Regions from separate parts of the Vibrio sp. EA2 genome, predicted to be linked through region 2. Evidence: predicted binding sites of a transcription regulator. Region 2 holds the regulator's gene; each other region holds the start of a gene.
What was found. The regulator MetJ, encoded in region 2, represses methionine synthesis genes. The targets are predictions, from matches to a motif close to TTAGACNTNTANANGTCTAA.
Positions count from the first base shown of each region.

Region 1: the regulator MetJ is predicted to act here: its motif matches at 1,681-1,700, upstream of metN (methionine ABC transporter ATP-binding protein MetN).
Region 3: the regulator MetJ is predicted to act here: its motif matches at 1,132-1,151, upstream of metH (methionine synthase).

Region 1 is NZ_JAWLID010000007.1:27,120-30,406, forward strand. Features, by position in the region: gene treR (trehalose operon repressor TreR) at 1-831, opposite strand, end outside; gene gmhB (D-glycero-beta-D-manno-heptose 1,7-bisphosphate 7-phosphatase) at 934-1,485, opposite strand; gene metN (methionine ABC transporter ATP-binding protein MetN) at 1,828-2,862, shown strand; gene RXX31_RS15130 (methionine ABC transporter permease) at 2,852-3,287, shown strand, end outside.
Region 2 is NZ_JAWLID010000021.1:45,341-48,627, reverse strand. Features, by position in the region: gene RXX31_RS22865 (malic enzyme-like NAD(P)-binding protein) at 1-1,131, shown strand, start outside; gene metJ (met regulon transcriptional regulator MetJ) at 1,245-1,565, opposite strand; gene RXX31_RS22855 (O-succinylhomoserine (thiol)-lyase) at 1,790-2,953, shown strand; gene RXX31_RS22850 (bifunctional aspartate kinase/homoserine dehydrogenase II) at 2,963-3,287, shown strand, end outside.
Region 3 is NZ_JAWLID010000013.1:349-3,635, reverse strand. Features, by position in the region: gene metH (methionine synthase) at 1-1,083, opposite strand, end outside; gene RXX31_RS20145 (sodium:proton antiporter) at 1,276-2,634, shown strand; gene RXX31_RS20140 (transposase) at 2,749-3,270, shown strand.

The sequences.
Region 1 (3,287 bases), on a different contig from region 2:
GATATTAGGAAAGAGGAAAGAAAGGAGTTCATTGCCGCCCACGCCCGTTACGACGACGTCTTCACGCCCTAACTCTTGTAGACGTTTGATGACACCAAGCGCAAGCGTATCACTGGCACACACAATGGCTTGAGTGTCTTGTTGTAAAACTTGGTCCACCAGCTGATAGGCACTCTCATGGCTAAGCGCTCCCGTTTGAAAACAAGGTTGGATATTCCTGCGCTGACACCACAACTGGTAAGCATTCAAACGTGCAAAGCCCGTTGTTCTGTCGTCAGAATCCACACCAATGTAGGCAATACGAGAAAGCGACTGCTGCTCTAAATGAGAGAGAGCCATATCGATAATGCCTTGGTTATCATAATTTATGGAGGAGACATCACTCGTGTCCATGGCAATCACCACAATGCGACTGCCCCACTCAGCCAGCGCCTTCTCATCGCAACCTGTAAAACCAAATACAATCACGCCATCTACATTGCGACGTCGAAGAACCTCAAGGTGCTCAATGGTTTTTTGGCGATCAAACTGGCTTTCCATGATCACCACATCATAACCAGCAGAATATAACTCACTGAGCATGGTGCCTACCGCTTGGTTTTCTGATGGCGAGTCTAAACGCGAAATAATCACCCCGACGACCTTTTGTCGGCCGCCACGCATTGACTGCGCGGATTTAGAAGGAACATAGCCTGAATCACTAATGACTTTTTCCACCTTCTCGCGCGTTTCTGGCTTTACCTTGGGGTCGTTCGTGAGCACACGACTTACCGTCGACTTACCAACGCCGGCCAGTTTTGCGATATCAAGAATGGTGAGTTTTTTGTTCATAGGTGATCAAACTAAAGTGGGTAGAAACTTAGATAAATGAACTTTAACAACAAATAGAGAAAAGGGAAGCCAGTGCTTCCCTTTAAAAATATAGCGATGATGTTATTTGTTTAAATATGCAGGAACGTCAGCAATGCTATCCAATACTACCGTCGCTAGCGCTTCACCCTGTTCAGTAATTGGTTTTCCGGTACGTACAAGAATCTTGGTCCCTACACCAGCCGCTTCTGCTGCCATCATGTCTTCCGCTTTATCACCAATCATGACCGAGTTTTCCATGTCGATCTTAAGGAAGTCACGTGCAGAAATGAACATCCCCGGCTTTGGCTTACGGCAATCACAATCTTGCTTGTATTCGCCAATCCCCTCTTCAGGGTGATGCGGGCAGTAATAGAAGCCATCAAACTCGACACCGTGATCTACGAAGTTCCAATCCATCCATTGAGTCAGAGATAAAAATCGGTCTTCACTGAATTTACCGCGTGCGATGCCAGATTGATTCGTCACAAGAACCAACATGTAACCTTGGTCTTTCAGCGCTTTCGTCGCTTCAAACACACCGTCAATGTACTCAAAATCATGTTCGTCATGAACGTAACCATGATCGACGTTAATCACGCCATCACGGTCGATAAAAACAGCAGGTTTTGCCAAAACGTATTTCTCTATTAACTCGGTTTAAGCAGATTATTACATACCTTATAAACTTCAACACTATCTATTTAGATTGACATTGCGACAAATCAGCACGCTACATCGCAAGAATCGTTGAATATCGGGGGCTTCCACCTAATGTTCGAAAAAACACCTCTGATATCATCACATTCCTATATCAGAACGTTTGCACATTTAGACGTCTAGACGTAAAAATATCTATTGACTTCAATCTTCTTAACCCATAGCATCAACTGAAAATTGAGATAGAGCTCAAAATTAAGTTCTGTCAAAAGCCGTTTTTGACAACGAAGTTCCCCATATCTCTATGCAGGTTGAAACATGATAGAAATAGAAAACGTCAATAAAGTGTTCTACCAGGGCAATAAAGAAATTCTGGCTCTGAAAGACATTAACCTACATATCGCCAAGGGCACCATCTTTGGGGTGATCGGCTCGTCAGGTGCTGGTAAAAGTACTCTGATTCGCTGTGTGAACATGTTAGAGGCTCCGACCTCTGGCTCCATCATCGTAGATGGCGTTGACCTGACCAAACTAAGCAAAACACAACTGGTAGAAACTCGTCGTAATATCGGCATGATTTTCCAGCACTTTAACCTGCTGTCGTCTCGTACCGTTTTCGACAACGTTGCACTACCTCTTGAACTCGCAGGTAAAGATAAATCGCATATCAATGCGAAAGTCACTGAACTACTGAAACTAGTAGGGTTAGAAGACAAACATGAAAGCTACCCAGCTAACTTAAGTGGCGGCCAAAAGCAGCGTGTAGCCATTGCTCGTGCATTAGCCTCTGATCCAAGCGTGCTATTGTGTGATGAAGCCACCAGCGCACTGGATCCGGCAACGACTCAATCAATCCTTGAGTTATTAAAGAAGATCAACCGTAAACTCAACATCACTATTTTGCTTATCACGCATGAAATGGAAGTGGTAAAAAGCATCTGTCACGAAGTGGCGATCATCGGTGGTGGTGAACTGGTTGAGAAAGGCACCGTGGGTGAAATTTTTGCTCACCCGAAAACAGAACTGGCGCACGAGTTCATTCGCTCGACTCTGGATCTGTCTATTCCTGAAGATTACCAGGCTCGACTTCAATCAAGCCGTATTGAGGGCAGCTACCCGCTAGTCCGTATGGAGTTCACAGGCGCAACGGTTGACGCTCCATTGATGTCTCAGATTTCACGCAAATACAATATTGATGTAAGTATCCTAAGTTCAGATCTTGATTACGCCGGTGGCGTGAAATTCGGCATGATGGTCGCTGAACTGTTTGGTAATGAACAAGATGACAACGCAGCAATCGAATACCTGCGTGAGCACAACGTGAAAGTAGAGGTACTTGGTTATGTCCTTTAATACTGTTTCTGAGTGGCTAAGCCTAAACAGCAACCTTCTTCTGGGTGCAACCTGGGAAACGGTATACATGGTGGCCGTTGCTGGCATCGTTGGCTTCGCTGTCGGTATCCCTTTAGGGGTCATTCTGCATATTACTAAAAAAGGTGGCCTGCTTGAGAATACTAAACTCAATGGCATTCTCGGCGCTATTGTCAACGTGGGCCGTTCAGTACCCTTCCTTGTACTGATGGTTGCAATCATCCCAGTGACTAAAATGCTGGTCGGTACCTTTATTGGTACAACCGCAGCCATCGTACCGTTAACCATTGGTGCCATTCCGTTTGTTGCGCGTCTTATCGAAGGTGCTCTACTTGAAGTACCAACGGGCTTAGTGGAAGCAGCACAATCTATGGGTGCAACACCAGTACAAATCATAACAAAAGTTC
Region 2 (3,287 bases):
AGCCCTGGTGTCGCTGAGCCTGTACGTGAAATCGCACAAAATCCTGACAATATCTATAAGTACACCGCGAAAGGTAACATGGTTGCCGTTATTTCTAACGGTACCGCGATTCTTGGCTTGGGTAACTTAGGTCCGCTTGCTTCTAAACCTGTAATGGAAGGTAAAGCGCTACTGTTTAAGCGTTTCGCTGGACTTGATTCTATTGATATCGAAGTAAAACACCGCACGATCGACGAGTTCGTTAATACCGTAGCAAGCATTGCTGATACCTTCGGTGGTATTAACCTGGAAGATATTAAGGCTCCAGACTGTTTTGAAATTGAAAAGCGTCTTATCGAACGTTGTGACGTTCCTGTCTTCCATGATGATCAACATGGTACAGCAATCGTAACGGCAGCAGGCATGCTGAACGCCATTGAGCTGCAAGGTAAGAAGCTTGAAGATTCTACGATTGTTTGTCTTGGTGCCGGTGCGGCTGCAGTAGCGTGTATGGAACTACTGATAAAATGTGGTGCGATGCGTGAAAAGATTTACATGTTGGATCGTAAAGGCGTGATTCATACTCGCCGTGATGATCTTAACGAGTACAAAGAGCTATTCGCAAATAACACCGATAAGCGTACTTTAGAAGATGTGATTGAAGGTGCTGATCTGTTCCTTGGCGTATCAGGTCCAAATCTGCTTCCACCTGAAGCATTAAAACTGATGGCGGATAAGCCAATTGTTTTCGCATGTTCAAACCCAGATCCTGAAATTAAGCCAGAGCTCGCGCACGAAGTTCGTAATGATTTAATCATGGGTACAGGGCGTAGTGATTATCCGAACCAGGTAAACAATGTACTTTGTTTCCCATTCATCTTCCGTGGTGCGCTTGATGTACGTGCAAGCGAAATTAACGATGAGATGAAACTTGCAGCGGTTGATGCTATTCGTCAGTTGGCGAAAGAGCCAGTACCAGAAGCAGTATTGGCAGCGGCGGGTGTCGATAAGCTTGAGTTCGGCTCAGATTACATTATTCCAAAGCCAATGGATGCTCGCTTACTGCCTCGCGTTGCAAAAGCCGTTGCTCAAGCGGCAGTTGACTCGGGTGTTGCCCGTATTGAAATGCCAGAAAACTATATGGCAGAGTAAAGCTCAGCATTGAATGATGTACAAAAAATGGGACGCGATAGCGTCCCATTTTTTATGTTATTTCTTAGCTTTCAAGATTGAATAACCATTTGGTGTATTCGACACGCTTTAGGTTACTCTTCGTCAAACGACTCGAATTCGATGCCCATTTCCGTCATCAGAGCTTTCGCTTCCGTCGGAATATCGTCTGGGCGATCTTTACGAAGGTCTTCATCCGTTGGAAGCGGTTGACCCGTATACGCATGTAGAAATGCCTCACATAGGAGTTCGCTATTGGTTGCGTGGCGTAAGTTGTTGATCTGACGACGAGTACGTTCATCAGTTAGCACTTTTAAAACTTTCAGCGGGATAGAGACAGTGATTTTTTTTACTTGTTCGCTTTTCTTTCCATGCTCAGCATAAGGGCTAATGTATTCGCCATTCCAGTCAGCCATTGCGTACCTTCATCTATGTAATAGGTTAAAAAATAATATAGGAGCTGATTTTAGCTGCATTTACTGCCATAAGCAAAGACATATGGACGTCTAGAAGTGTTGACGTCTTAATTTTTGACGAGTAAAGTGACAGGAACAGTAAGGAGTGTGCAATTCATTGAATCTCACCATTTAGATATAGCGCATTCCCATTTAGAAGTCATCACCTGTGAAAGGATACACCCATGAGCACCCGTAAGCCTGCAACTATTGCCGTACGTACCGGTATTGAATCTGACACTCAATACCATGCTGTCGTTCCACCAATCTACCTTTCGACAAACTACGGCTTTCCTGCATTTGGGGAAGTGCCTAAGTACGACTACACGCGCTCAGGTAATCCAAATCGTGGATTATTAGAAAGTGCATTGTCTGAGCTGGAATCTGGCAAAGGAGCCGTGATCACTAACTGTGGTACGTCTGCACTGAACTTATGGGTATCGGCTTTTATTGGTCCTGATGATGTTATTGTTGCTCCAAACGACTGTTATGGTGGCACTTACCGCCTGTTTAATACTCGTGCGAATAAAGGCGACTTCAAGGTGCTGTTTGTCGATCAAACTGACGAGAAAGCGCTGGATGAGGCATTAGCACAAAAGCCAAAACTGGTTCTGCTAGAAACACCGTCTAACCCTCTGGTTCGCGTTGTCGATATTGCTGTGGTCTGTGAAAAAGCAAAGCAAGCCGGTGCTTTAGTCGCAGTAGACAATACGTTTTTGACACCGGTATACCAGAAACCTCTAGAGTTGGGGGCTGACTTTGTTATTCACTCGACAACCAAATACATCAATGGTCACTCGGACGTGATTGGTGGCGTGATTATCGCTAAAACGGAAGAACATGCAGAAGAGTTAGCCTGGTGGGGCAATTGTATTGGTGCGACAGGTACACCATTTGATAGCTACATGACTTTGAGAGGTCTTCGTACTTTGGGGGCACGTATGCGAGTGCATGAAGAAAGTTCACAGCAGGTGCTGGCTTACCTACAGAAGCAGTCGTTGGTGGCGAAAATTTATCATCCAAGTCTGCCACATCACCCTGGCCACGAGATTGCTAAAAAGCAGCAATCGGGCTTTGGGTCCATGCTGAGTTTTGAGTTCGCGGGTTCATTTGAGCAACTCAAAGCCTTCGTCAAGGAACTGAAATTGTTTTCACTCGCTGAGTCTCTCGGTGGAGTAGAAAGCCTGATTTGCCACCCGGCATCCATGACGCACCGTGCTATGGGTGAGGAAGCATTGGCTGAAGCTGGCGTATCACAGCAGCTACTACGCCTTTCAGTCGGTCTGGAAGATGCGCAAGATCTCATTGCTGACTTAGAACAAGCTTTCACCAAATCTGCACAGCAATAGGAGATCATAATGACTGTACAACGTCAGCTACACAAGTTTGGTGGTAGCAGCCTGGCAGACCCAGAGTGCTATTTACGTGTAGCGGGTATTCTCAAAGAGTACTCTGCAGAAAATGATTTGGTGGTGGTATCAGCCGCGGGTAAAACAACCAACCGTCTGATTGAGTTTCTTGAAGGCTTAGAGAAAGATGGTCGAATCGCTCACGAAGCACTACAAAGCTTAAGACAGTTTCAAAGCAATCTTGTTGAAGTATTGTTAGAGGGGGAAGCTCAAGAGCAGCTGCTTGCTTCTTTACAAGATGAATTCAGCACATTGGCGGAGCTGACCTCTCCGC
Region 3 (3,287 bases), on a different contig from region 2:
ACCCACGTTAATAAATAGCGAATCTTTATCGATAGAAAGTGGCTCTAAGCCAGATAAACGGCAAGCAACCGGAAGATCAGGCAACTGGCGAGGCGTTACGTTTTCAACCGCTTCCGCCATTTGACGAATATGTTCTGGCGTTGTACCACAACAGCCACCAATCAAGTTCAAGAAGCCGCTTCCAGCCCACTCCTCAACATGCTTGGCCATATCCTCAGGGGATAAATCGTATTCACCAAATGCATTAGGAAGACCCGCGTTAGGGTGAGCAGAGACAAAAGATTCGGATATGCGCGAAAGCTCTTCAACATATGGACGCAGTTCATCAGGGCCAAGCGCACAGTTCAAGCCAAATGAAAGCGGCTTAACATGGCGTAACGAGTTGTAAAACGCCTCTGTTGTTTGACCTGACAAGGTTCGCCCTGAAGCGTCAGTGATGGTACCTGAGATCATCACAGGAAGTTCGATACCCAGCTCTTCAAATACTGAATCGACCGCGAAGGCACACGCTTTCGCATTCAAGGTATCAAAAATCGTCTCAATAAGAATGAGGTCCGAGCCACCTTTGATCAACGCACGAGTAGACTCTGAGTAAGCTTCGACCAATTCATCAAAACTTACATTGCGGTAACCAGGATCGTTTACATCAGGAGAGATAGAACACGTACGGTTTGTCGGGCCCAGAACACCGGCAACAAAACGGGGTTTATCCGGTGTTTTCGCGGTCCACTCATCAGCGACTTCACGAGCTAACTTAGCCGCGGCAAAGTTGATCTCTTCACTCAGGCTTTCCATCTCATAGTCAGCCATAGCGATAGTGGTCGCATTAAAAGTATTGGTTTCCAGGATATCAGCACCAGCTTCAAGATAAGCGCTGTGTATTTCCTTAATCAATTGAGGCTGACTCAGTACCAACAAGTCGTTGTTACCCTTTAGATCGCAGTGCCAGTCAGCAAAGCGCTCTCCTCGATAGTCTTGCTCTTCAAGTTTGTATCCCTGAATCATAGTGCCCATACCACCATCAATCAGAAGAATACGTTGCTTCAATTGAGCTTCAATCTGTTGTCTTACATTACTTCCCACAGTACAGCCTCATTCCTTTCGTTATCATGCCATCCTATCACACAAAGTTCAGGAGTCTAGACGTCTAAATACAGATTTAATGATTATTTTATCGGCCTCTTACGTTATCAAATAATCGCGAAAAAATGTTTGCTATTTAAACAGCATCAGCCGAAAATTCCATTCATAAAATGTTACAAACAGAGTGTTCTAATGTCGGTCTATCATACTTTATGTTTTCTCTCCGCAGCTGCGATGCTAATAGCCTTTGTAAACAGCAAAATAGGCAAGATGCAAACCACTATTGCCATTACCGCTGGTTCAATGGTTCTTTCCCTCCTGATCCTAATTGCTGGTCAAAATAACTGGTTCCATCTGACAGAGATAGCCACAGAAACCGTAACCAGAATCAATTTCGAAGATTTCTTGCTCAAAGGTATCCTCGGTTTTTTGCTGTTTGCAGGCGGTCTGGGAATCAAGTTACCCAACCTGAAAGATCAAAAATGGGAAATCACAGTATTAGCATTAGCAGCCACTCTGTTTTCAACTTTCTTCATCGGTTTTGTCCTCTATGGGATTTGCTTACTGATCGGGATTCAGTTTGACTTGATTTACTGCCTACTGTTTGGTGCATTGATCTCTCCAACGGACCCGATAGCGGTACTTGCCATTGTCAAAAAACTGGATGCCCCAAAACGCATCTCGACACAGATCGAAGGTGAATCGTTGTTCAATGATGGCTTTGGTCTGGTTATTTTTGTCACCTTATTCACAATCGCATTTGGCACTGAAGCACCAACGGTAGGAAGTGTCACGATGCTCTTTATCCAAGAAGCGATTGGCGGCATTTTTTATGGCTTCCTACTTGGGTTGCTCTTCCACTACTTAATTAGTGCGACCAATGACCACTCAATGGAGCTATTACTTACTATTGGTGTTCCTACAGCAGGTTATGCTTTCGCAGAGTACATCCACGTATCAGGCCCATTAGCCATGGTTGTATCCGGCATTATGATTGGTAACTGGACACGCTTTATCGGCTTCTCTAAAGAGAGTGAAGATCACCTCGACCACTTCTGGGAATTGGTTGATGAGTTTCTAAATGGCGTTCTGTTCCTATTGATCGGTATGTCGATGCTGCTGTTCAAATTCCACCAAGAAGACTGGATCATGATGGCCATCGCTGTACCTCTGGTTCTGGCATCCCGTTACCTTAGTGTCTTTCTCTCTTACATTGGTTTTAAGCGATACAGAAAATATAACCGTTGGTCAGTCAAAATCCTAACTTGGGGCGGTCTTCGCGGTGGTCTCGCTCTTGCGATGGCACTTTCAATCCCATCAGGAATCTGGGTCGTACAAGACAAACTGATCGATGTTAAAGAGATCATCTTGGTTATGACTTACGCAGTGGTTGTGTTCTCTATTTTGATTCAAGGCTCAACCATTACGCCAATGATCGAGAAAGCCAAAGAAGAAGAAAAGAAGATGGAAGAGGAGCGTAACGCTTTAGCCGTCTCCGAAGAAAAACAGCATCCTGTACCAAACGAACATAAAGAACAGCTTGAATCTTAAGTGTTACTCAATCCTCAAAAAGCAGCCATATGGCTGCTTTTTTTTATATGTGCGTACTCTTTACTCGCAAACTAAACACAATCACACTAATCTATAATCTCTAAGCAATAAGCAATAAGCATCAATCACTTAAGATCCTCTAGTCGCAAGTATTGTGGAAATACCAGAGTAGCGACCATTCATTCGCACGCCTTTATATTCACATCCCTTGGATTACAGCAATTTGACTATGCTTATCTCTTTGGCGCAGTTTGTATCAATACAGGGGAAGCAGAAGCCATCGTCTCACCATTGAGCAATATGGAAGCGATGAGAGAGCATTTAAATCTCATCTCTGATGCTACACCAATGGGAAAACACTCGGTCATCATTATGGATCAAGCGAGCTGGCACCAAAGTTATCTAGGAAAAGAGTACTCAAACGTAACCATTCTCCATATCCCACCGTCTTCACCAGAGCTCAGTCCAATAGAGCAAGTCTGGAGTTGGTTGCGACAGAATGAACTAGCCAACCGATGCTTTGATAGCTACGAAGACATTGTTGATAGTATTTGTACTGCTTGGAATCGATTTTTGGAGAATAAAAGAAGAGTTATCTCACTCTGCTTTAGGGACTGGACAAGCTTGACCACTTAATTAATGTAATTGGTATA